DNA from 2 places in the Paenibacillus sp. FSL R5-0470 genome. Region 2 is predicted to be linked to the other one. Evidence: riboswitches for the same ligand, from Rfam matches in the RefSeq annotation. Region 2 holds a riboswitch; the other holds the start of a gene.
What was found. Region 2 has a riboswitch for thiamine pyrophosphate ahead of MKY99_RS02110 (ABC transporter substrate-binding protein). Riboswitches for the same ligand answer to the same signal wherever they lie in the genome.

Region 1: it holds a riboswitch for thiamine pyrophosphate, as region 2 does, so the genes downstream of both, MKY99_RS12295 (ABC transporter ATP-binding protein) here and MKY99_RS02110 (ABC transporter substrate-binding protein) in region 2, are expected to answer to the same signal.

Annotation. Positions count from the first base shown of each region.
Region 1 covers NZ_CP150238.1:2,834,196-2,838,618, reverse strand. The annotation lists gene MKY99_RS12305 (amino acid ABC transporter permease) at 1-342, opposite strand, end outside; gene MKY99_RS12300 (amino acid ABC transporter substrate-binding protein) at 393-1,229, opposite strand; TPP riboswitch at 1,453-1,556, shown strand; gene MKY99_RS12295 (ABC transporter ATP-binding protein) at 1,824-2,519, shown strand; gene MKY99_RS12290 (ABC transporter permease) at 2,500-3,273, shown strand; gene MKY99_RS12285 (ABC transporter substrate-binding protein) at 3,270-4,304, shown strand; gene thiM (hydroxyethylthiazole kinase) at 4,345-4,423, shown strand, end outside.
Region 2 covers NZ_CP150238.1:472,985-477,407, reverse strand. The annotation lists gene MKY99_RS02115 (hypothetical protein) at 1-1,129, shown strand, start outside; TPP riboswitch at 1,279-1,389, shown strand; gene MKY99_RS02110 (ABC transporter substrate-binding protein) at 1,550-2,596, shown strand; gene MKY99_RS02105 (hypothetical protein) at 2,658-2,798, shown strand; gene MKY99_RS02100 (MTH1187 family thiamine-binding protein) at 2,863-3,156, shown strand; gene MKY99_RS02095 (ABC transporter permease) at 3,153-3,914, shown strand; gene MKY99_RS02090 (ABC transporter ATP-binding protein) at 3,931-4,423, shown strand, end outside.

The DNA of each region.
Region 1 (4,423 bases), 2.4 Mb from region 2:
CAGGATAGCAGCACGTATGATTTCTGATGAATAAGCTCCTACACTAAGCGTGAATCCAATGGTCGCGGCTATGAAAGGGTCGAGCACGATTCCAACTGCCGGCAAACCATAGAAAATAATAAACAGTTGTACCAACAAAGGGGTTCCACGAATGACCCATACATAAAAGCGAGCGATCAGCTTCGGAAGTACCCACGGGGAGAGTCGAGCTAATGCAGTCAATATCGCTAAGATCAGTCCAAGTGCAAATGATATCAATGCCAAAGGAATGGTAAAAGCCACCCCAGCTTTTAGCAGGGGTAGCAGTGAATCTAAGAAGATTTGTATTTTGCGGTCATCCATTTTTAGACATCCTTTTTGGTTCCAAGCTGGTTAGCTTCTGAAACCTTGTATTATTTTGAAACGTCAGCACCAAAGTATTTCTCAGAAATCTTTAAGTATGTGCCATCGCTCTTCATTTCAACAATTGCATCACTAACTGCTTTTACCAACTCATCGTTGCCTTTTAAGAAAACAGCTGCGCTTTGCGAACCGTCAGGAATCTCATCTACCACTTTAATTTTCACATCAGGCTTTTGCTTTTTCAGGTCTAGATAAGACAAACCATCATTTACAGTCGCATCAATACGGCCTGAGGTCAATAGGTCCATCGCTTGATTGAACCCGTCTGTAGCAACGATTTCAGCACCGTTCTCACGGGCGATATCGGACAGGTTACTGGTTAGAGATTGTCCGGCTTTTTTACCCTTAAGATCTGCAAATGTTTTGATATCCTCATTGTTTTCACTTACTATCAATACTGCTTTAGATACGATATACGGTTCAGAGAAATCATATTTCACTTTACGATCTTCATTAATGGATACTTCGTTAAAAATAACATCAAAACGCTTGGCATCCATCCCAGCAAAAATACCGTCCCACTGTGTCTCAAAAAATTCTGGTTCAACACCGAGACGCTTCGCTACTTCCTCAGCAATTTCTACGTCAAAGCCGGTCAGTTTCCCCGAAGCGTCATGATAAGTAAAGGGTGCATACGTCCCTTCTGTTCCTATACGCAATTTGCCGCTAGCTTTAACAGCTTCCAGACTGTTTTGCGCAGTGACTGTATTTCCACCATTCGTTCCAGCTGAAGAATTTTTAGAAGTATCGGTATTCGAATTATTGCCGCAGGCCGCTACAAACACCACGGTTAACGCCAATAGAATAGTTAAACTTAGTTTTTTCATTATTAATTCCCCTCTCTTTACCCGGAATTCATCCGGTAAATTGTATACTACACTGGCTGCTGTTTACCGTCAATGATTTTTTCCGATTATATACATCGGAATTGTAATATTAGGTAAATCTCTACCCTTATATTACCCATTCTTAGAATAATCCTTCACAAGATCCTCTCTTTACATCTCAGAAAGATATGGTATATTTATAAACAAATTAAATATGGACCTGTTATTTCACTAGGGGAGTCGGCCGACTGAGACGGAGCTTCAAGCTCCGGACCCTTGGAACCTGATCTGGATCATACCAGCGGAGGGAAGTGGAGCAGAATTTTCATCCCATGCATTTTTAGTGTTCCTATGCTGAATGAACTTTTTGACCCATTTATTTCCCACCGGAAATGAATGGGTCTTTATTTGTTTACAATCAATCACAAAACTTAAGCGTAGGCTTTCGAAGCAAGTTTTGTACGATGCTTTCCAAGAAGCCAACGCTCACAAAACTTTTTAGGAGGTTCGATCATCACGACAATCCTATCCATTCAAGGCTTAACCTACTCCTTTCCGGAATCAGAACAACCCCCTGTATTCGCAGATCTATCCATGGATATCAGGCAAGGTGAGTTTGTTTCTGTCATTGGGGCTAGCGGATGCGGAAAAAGTACGCTTTTCAAAACTATAGCAGGCTTGCTCGAACCCACTCATGGGAAAATAAAAATTCATTCGAACTCGTCATCCTCTACTCGCTTAGGTCAGATCGCATACATGCCTCAGCAGGATTTGCTGCTGCCTTGGAGAACCGTGCTCGACAACTGTCTTTTGCCCTGGGAGATTAAACCAAGGTTTAGTAAACAACAGACGATCTCTCACATTCGGGAAATGCTGTCACGCTTCGGTTTGGCCGATGTAGAGAGGGCTTATCCCCATGAGCTATCGGGTGGCATGAAACAGCGAGTCGCATTTCTACGAACGCTTGTAGCTGGCGGCGGGGCCAGTCTTATGCTGCTAGATGAGCCATTTGGAGCGCTCGACGCTATGACCAAACGTGAGATACACCGTTGGCTGTTGGAGCTTTGGGATGAGCTGGATCAAACAGTGATGCTCATCACCCATGATCTAGAGGAAGCGCTGTTACTAAGCGATCGGATTTATTTATTGTCTGGAGGCGTGCATAGCGAACTACAGGAGATCATCGTTGATTTACCGAGGCCAAGACATTACAAGATGAACTATGAACCCCGGTTTATAGCGTTACGGGAAGAGTTGGAGCGGAGACTGTATGCATCCCATACCTTTTAAAAAATATTTAAACAATTACGGCCCCTTCATTCTACTGCTATTGTTCATTCTTGTGATCTGGGAATCAGCTGTTCGTCTTCACTTGATTCCAGCCTTTATCCTACCTGCACCTTCTTCAATAGGTATCGCATTGATCGAACACAGGCAATTACTCAGACCGCATTTATTGGCGACACTACAGGAAATATTGGTAGGTTTTGTTCTCTCGGTTATCTGTGGTTCACTGCTGGGCACCGGAATGTTCTTGTTTCGCCCCCTTGAAAAGGCCATCTATCCGTTCCTTATTATCAGTCAGACGATCCCGTTAATCGCGCTATCCCCCATTTTCATTATGTGGTTCGGTTATACGCTGTGGAGCAAAGTGGCTGTTGTGTTTCTAACTGCTTTTTTTCCAGTCGTTGTGAGTACATATGACGGACTTCGTACAAGTGGTCAAGCCTACAAAGACTTATTGTTAACATTTGGCGCAAACCGCTGGCAACTGCTTGCTAAAACCCAAATCCCGCTGGCGCTGCCCTCTTTTTTCTCAGGACTAAAGCTATCCATTGTGTACTGCGTGATTGGAGCAACCATCGGCGAATGGCTTGGAGGCAGCAAAGGACTCGGTTACTTTAGCCGAAGGATGGCCGGAAATATGCAAAGTGCCGAAATGTTCGCCGCTGTATTTCTGTTGTCCGCGCTCGGTGTAGTGTTGTTTCTGATGATAGCTCTGCTCGAACCATTATTTTTAAAGAAAAGAGGATCTAAGCAATGAATGATTTTAATTTCCAAAGAAAATGGCTTATTCCCGTATTTCTCATATGTTCAGTCCTAATCTTCACCAGCTGCGGAAAAGCATCCAATGTAAGTAGTCCTCCTGCTAATTCATCTAATAACGAAATTAAACAAACGCACAAGCTGACGGTTATGCTCGATTGGTATCCCAATGCCGTTCACTCTTTTTTATATGCTGCTGAGCAGAATGGTTATTTCCAAGAGGAAGGTCTGGACGTAGAGATCCAAATGCCCGCAGACAGCAATGACGCACTGAAGCTTGTAGCAGCGAATCAAATCGATTTAGCGCTTAGTTATCAACCTCAGGTGCTCATGGCACGCAGTGAGAACATTCCAGTACGTTCGATTGCAGCGATTGTGAGGCATCCGCTTAATCATTTGATGGTACCTCAGGCTGGTGACATTCATAGTCCAAAAGACCTCACAGGTAAACAGATTGGGTATTCTTCCATTCCTCTTTATGAAGCCATGATTCGTACGATGATCCAAAACGATGGGGGTGACCCTAAGGCCAGCAAATTAATAGACGTAGGCTTTGACCTTATTCCGGCGATTGCGACGGGGCAAGTGGATGCCATTATGGGAGGGTTCATTAACCACGAACAATTAATCCTGGAAAAAGAAGGTCATCCCGTGAACTCGTTCAATCCCACGGATTATGGAGTCCCCGATTATTATGAGCTAGTCCTTGTCGCCAGCGATCAAGGAATACAAAATTCTGAATCCTATTTCAAAAAGTTTGTAAATGCAATTACAAAAGGACAACAATTTGTGCAGGATAATCCGGAAAAAGCGTTAAATTTGCTGCTTGCACACGAAGATGAGACCTCTCCACTCGATAAGCAAATTGAAGAGAAGAGCCTGGCGATTCTACTACCGCTAATGAATGCGGGTGATCAAGATTTTGGATATCAAGCGCCAGCGTCTTGGGAGAAGGTAAGACAGTGGCTATCGGACAATGATTTACTGTCTACTGACATCAAAGCTGAGGATGCTTTTATTAATTTTTAAACATTAGCTATTCGCTCATAAAACTTGAGGAGGAATAATCATGAGTTATCTATCCAAAGTACGGGAATCCAATCCACTGGTCCACAATATCACCAACATCGTCGTAGCCAATTTCTCAG
Region 2 (4,423 bases):
ATTTTTTAAAATTCTCTCGACGGATATATTCATATGTCCTTTTCAGCTTGGATTTGTGACGATACGTGTCCAGCTTGAGGGGGATTCGATACCCTTTAGTATTGCACTGGAATTCGCGGACCGCTTCCGGACGCTTGAGAATACCTTCGTACAGGATGACTACACCTATATCCATTGCGGGGAACAGACCTATGAGATGGTAGAGGATTTTGTCTTCCGAAATCTGGTGGATGGACTGGAGCCTTTTCTGGATCACTCGGATATCAATGGGGCTTATTTCGAGACCCTTCCCTTTTTCGTAGATGAAAGAATGCAGGTGCAAGCCTTTTATGGCTTTCAGAGTGAAGGGGATTCTGATGAGATTAGTATAAATATACGCTATCGCGCCTCTCAGCTTGATGGAATTGATCTGAACGGGAAGCCCTATGCCAGTGCCAGCGATCCAGCGTATATTGCGAACTACTGTCATGAGCATTCCTATAATCGATGGGGCCCAGACTCGTATTATATGATGAATGAGCAGACCTTTTGCTGTCTAACCCGAGCTGAACCAAAGATCGCCGTTAGCCTCGCCAACCAGATGTACGGGCAATATTATTACGGATTTCTACTCAATATTTTCCACAAAATCGTTCTGCTAAAGCTGGCAAATATGCATTCCCGACTACGCATAAACCACGATTATGATGAGATCGATAATTTAATCTACTCGATTAATAAATTCTCGGCAAAGTTCTATTTCTTGGAGCTGATTTCACAGTCGCAAGGACGGGAGATTTTTCTTCAGCTGCGTAAAGTATACGGGAACGACGCTCTGTTCGAGGAAGTAAAAGAAACCTTGACTGACCTGTTTCAGTATCAAGATAAGTTCCAGTCGAAGCGCCGGGATAATCTGCTGATGATCCTCACTGTATTTACGGTGGTAAGTGGGATTTATGGCATGAATCAAGTCATTGACGATCTGGATGGAAAGATTCAATGGAGTAAGATGGTTAGCTATTCCCCCTTTGAGTTTCTTGCTCTTTTCGTGATTATGAGCGGGATAATGATCAGTGTTGTCCTTACGCTAGGTGCTCTGGTTACTGAGCTTAAGCGGCGTCATCGCAAGAAACATAAAGATCTGGATTAATGAAAACGGACGGAGAGATTTGAAAAATTTAGGAGCGTGCTACTAGACATTCCGAGAACAGCCGTCTATAATACACCGTATGCAAGCATAAACGCCTTCAGCGTCCTTATAAAGACGATTAGCGTTTAAGCGAGAAATACCCGTTAACTTCATAGAACCAGGGGTGCTGGAATTGGCCGGCTGAGATTGTATCCCACAAGATACTGACCCTTATACCTGATCTGGATAATGCCAGCGTAGGAATCGCCAATTGGTTTTGGTCCCTGTGACCTTTACTAACCTTGCGCCAAGCCAGCGTCCCGATCACTCGGGGCGCTTTTTTTGTGTAGATCACAAAAGATGTAGAAGAAATGTACATACTACACTTTATGGTTCATGTTGGATGACGGGATCTGGCAACCTTAAAGGAGAGAAGAAGACATGCAAGTCAAAAAAGTACTTATGCTTAGCCTCACCTGTATGCTCATTCTTGCGATTGCCGGATGCGGCAGCAACAATGGGAATACAGCCGGAAACAAAGATGCTGCGGAATCGAATGCAGCGACCGGATCAAATGTTCCAAAAGAGCTTACCAAAGTTAAGGTTGCACTGGATTGGACACCGAATACGAACCACACCGGTCTATACGTAGCCAAGGATCTTGGTTATTACGCGGAAGAAGGTCTGGATGTAGAAATCGTTCAACCTGGCGCAGCGGGTTCTGATACGATGGTTACCTCTGGCGAAGCTGCTTTTGGAATCAGCGCTCAGGAAGGATTGACTCTAGCTCGTCTACAAGGCGTTCCCCTTGTCTCGATTGCAGCCATTATTCAGCATAATACTTCGGGATTCGCCGCTCCAGTGGATCGCAATATTAAATCACCAAAAGATTTTGAGGGTAAAACTTACGGAGGTTGGGGCTCTCCCGCTGAGGAAGCAGCCATGAAGGCGATCATGGACCCTGTTGGTGGCGATGTGAAAAAGGTGAAGCTAATCAGTATTGGTGAAGCTGACTATTTTACTGCAGTCAAACGTGACATTGATTTCGCTTGGATCTTCTACGCTTGGACCGGTATTGAAGCCGAACTGCGTGGTGAGCCTCTGGATATGCTCTACTTGAAGGATTATGCGCCTCAGCTCGATTATTACACCCCTGTGCTGACCACGAGTGAGAAGCAGATTTCTGAGAATCCAGATTTGGTGAAGGCTTTCCTGAAAGCCACATCGAAGGGTTATCAATATGCGATTGATCATCCAGAAGAGGCTGCCTCTACATTATCCAAGGCTGTGCCTGACCTTGATGCCGAGCTTGTCCTAGCTAGCCAAAAATGGCTTAGCCCGAAATATAAGGACGACGCCCCACGCTGGGGAGAGCAAAAAACCGAGGTCTGGCAGAATTACGGCGACTGGATGTATGATTTGAAGCTGCTGGACAAACCGCTGGATGCAGCTAGTGCATTCACGAATGATTTTTTACCGGCGGAGTAAATAACAATAATAAATGAAACACTTCGTTATCAAAGTTGGCCTTTTGAACTTACCTATTTCAATGAGAGTTCAAAAAGTCAGCTTTCAGAACCAAGAAGGTTGGACGTTACTTGAGGAAGGAGGAACGGAGCGTAGTGATGTGCTACGTGAGTACCGGACTTCCCAAGTTCGTTCAAGATTCGACGTCGAATCTGCTTCCTGAAAACACTTCGTTATCAAAGTTGGCTTTTTGAACTTACCTATACAATTTGAGAGGATTGATTATTGTGGCTAACACATTATTAAGCATTCAAGTAATTCCTAAGACTCCAAACAATGAGGACTCCATCCCATACGTAGATAAAGCGATTGAAGTTATTCAGAAGTCCGGTGTTAAACATCAGGTAAATCCACTGGAAACTACTATGGAAGGTGAACTGAGCGAGCTCCTGGAGGTTGTACGTCAAATGCAGGAGGCACTGATCGAAGCAGGTAGTCCAAGCGTGATCTCCCAAATCAAAATCGCTCATAACCCTAACGGAATCAGCATGGATAAATTGACGGAGAAATATCGGCCGTGAGATCGACCTGGAAGCTAATATGGCCGCCCCTTGTGGCGGTCGTCTTCTTTTTAACCGTATGGCAGTTATCTGTTTCTCTATTCCATATCGAATCCTGGATTCTGCCGAGTCCTGCTGATATTGCTCGCGAATCCACCAGTAATGCCTCAGGTCTCTGGGCTCATACGATGGCTACGCTCCGACTCACATTAATCGGTTTTCCTATTGGTACAGGTGTAGGCTTGATCGTCGCTCTACTTTTGCATCTTTTACCTTGGGCTAGACGGGCTTTTTATCCACTCATTATTCTGAGTCAAAATGTTCCCTCTATCGCACTCGGACCACTGCTTATCATCTGGTTTGGCTTCGGTCTTTTGCCCAAAATCGTGCTGATTACACTGGTATGCTTCTTCCCGGTAGCTGTCGCTGCAATGGGCGGCTTGTCTCAAAGTGATCAGGTCATGATGAATTATATGAAAATGGCTGGCGCAAGCAAGTGGCAAATCTTCACCAAGCTGGAGCTTCCGTCTTCTATCCCGGCACTATTTTCCGGTGTGAAAATATCTGCTACTTATGCGGTTATGGGAGCCGTGGTCGCTGAGTGGATTGGCGCGGATAAAGGGATTGGCTATTATATGCTGCTGCAAAAATCGGCTTACCGTACGGATCGGATGTTTGTCGCTATTGTTATTATTGTGCTACTTAGTCTTGTGCTTTTTGCGATTATCGCCTTGCTCGAAAAATGGTTAGTTCGCTGGAAACCGCGCCGTAACTCATAGAAAGGAAGATGCCTGTATGTCTCAAGCGACGCAAATAGAGCAAAGAACAACTGAAATCATAAGCTCTCCTGAAGCTCATACTGCACCACCTGCTCTTGAAGTAAGCGGCATCTCCAAGTCCTTCACCCATCGTCGCCGCGAGACGAACGTGCTGAACAACGTTTCTCTTAAGGTAGAACAGCAAGAGTTCGTTTCGATCGTCGGTCCTTCCGGCTGCGGAAAAAGCACCTTATTCCATATGATCGGCGGACTAGTGAAGCCCGATGCAGGAACGATCCGCATGAACGGCAGAGCCGTTACGGGTCAACGTGGTGAAATCAGTTATATGCCGCAGCAGCCTGCGCTTTTTCCTTGGCGAACGATTGAAGATAATGTACTTCTAGCCGGGGAAATTAAAGGCGCTCTGCAGGATGGAGCTCGTGAAGAAGCGCGCCAGTGGCTCGCCAAGGTTGGCTTGAATGGATTCGAACAGGCTTATCCGCATATGCTGTCTGGTGGGATGCAGCAGC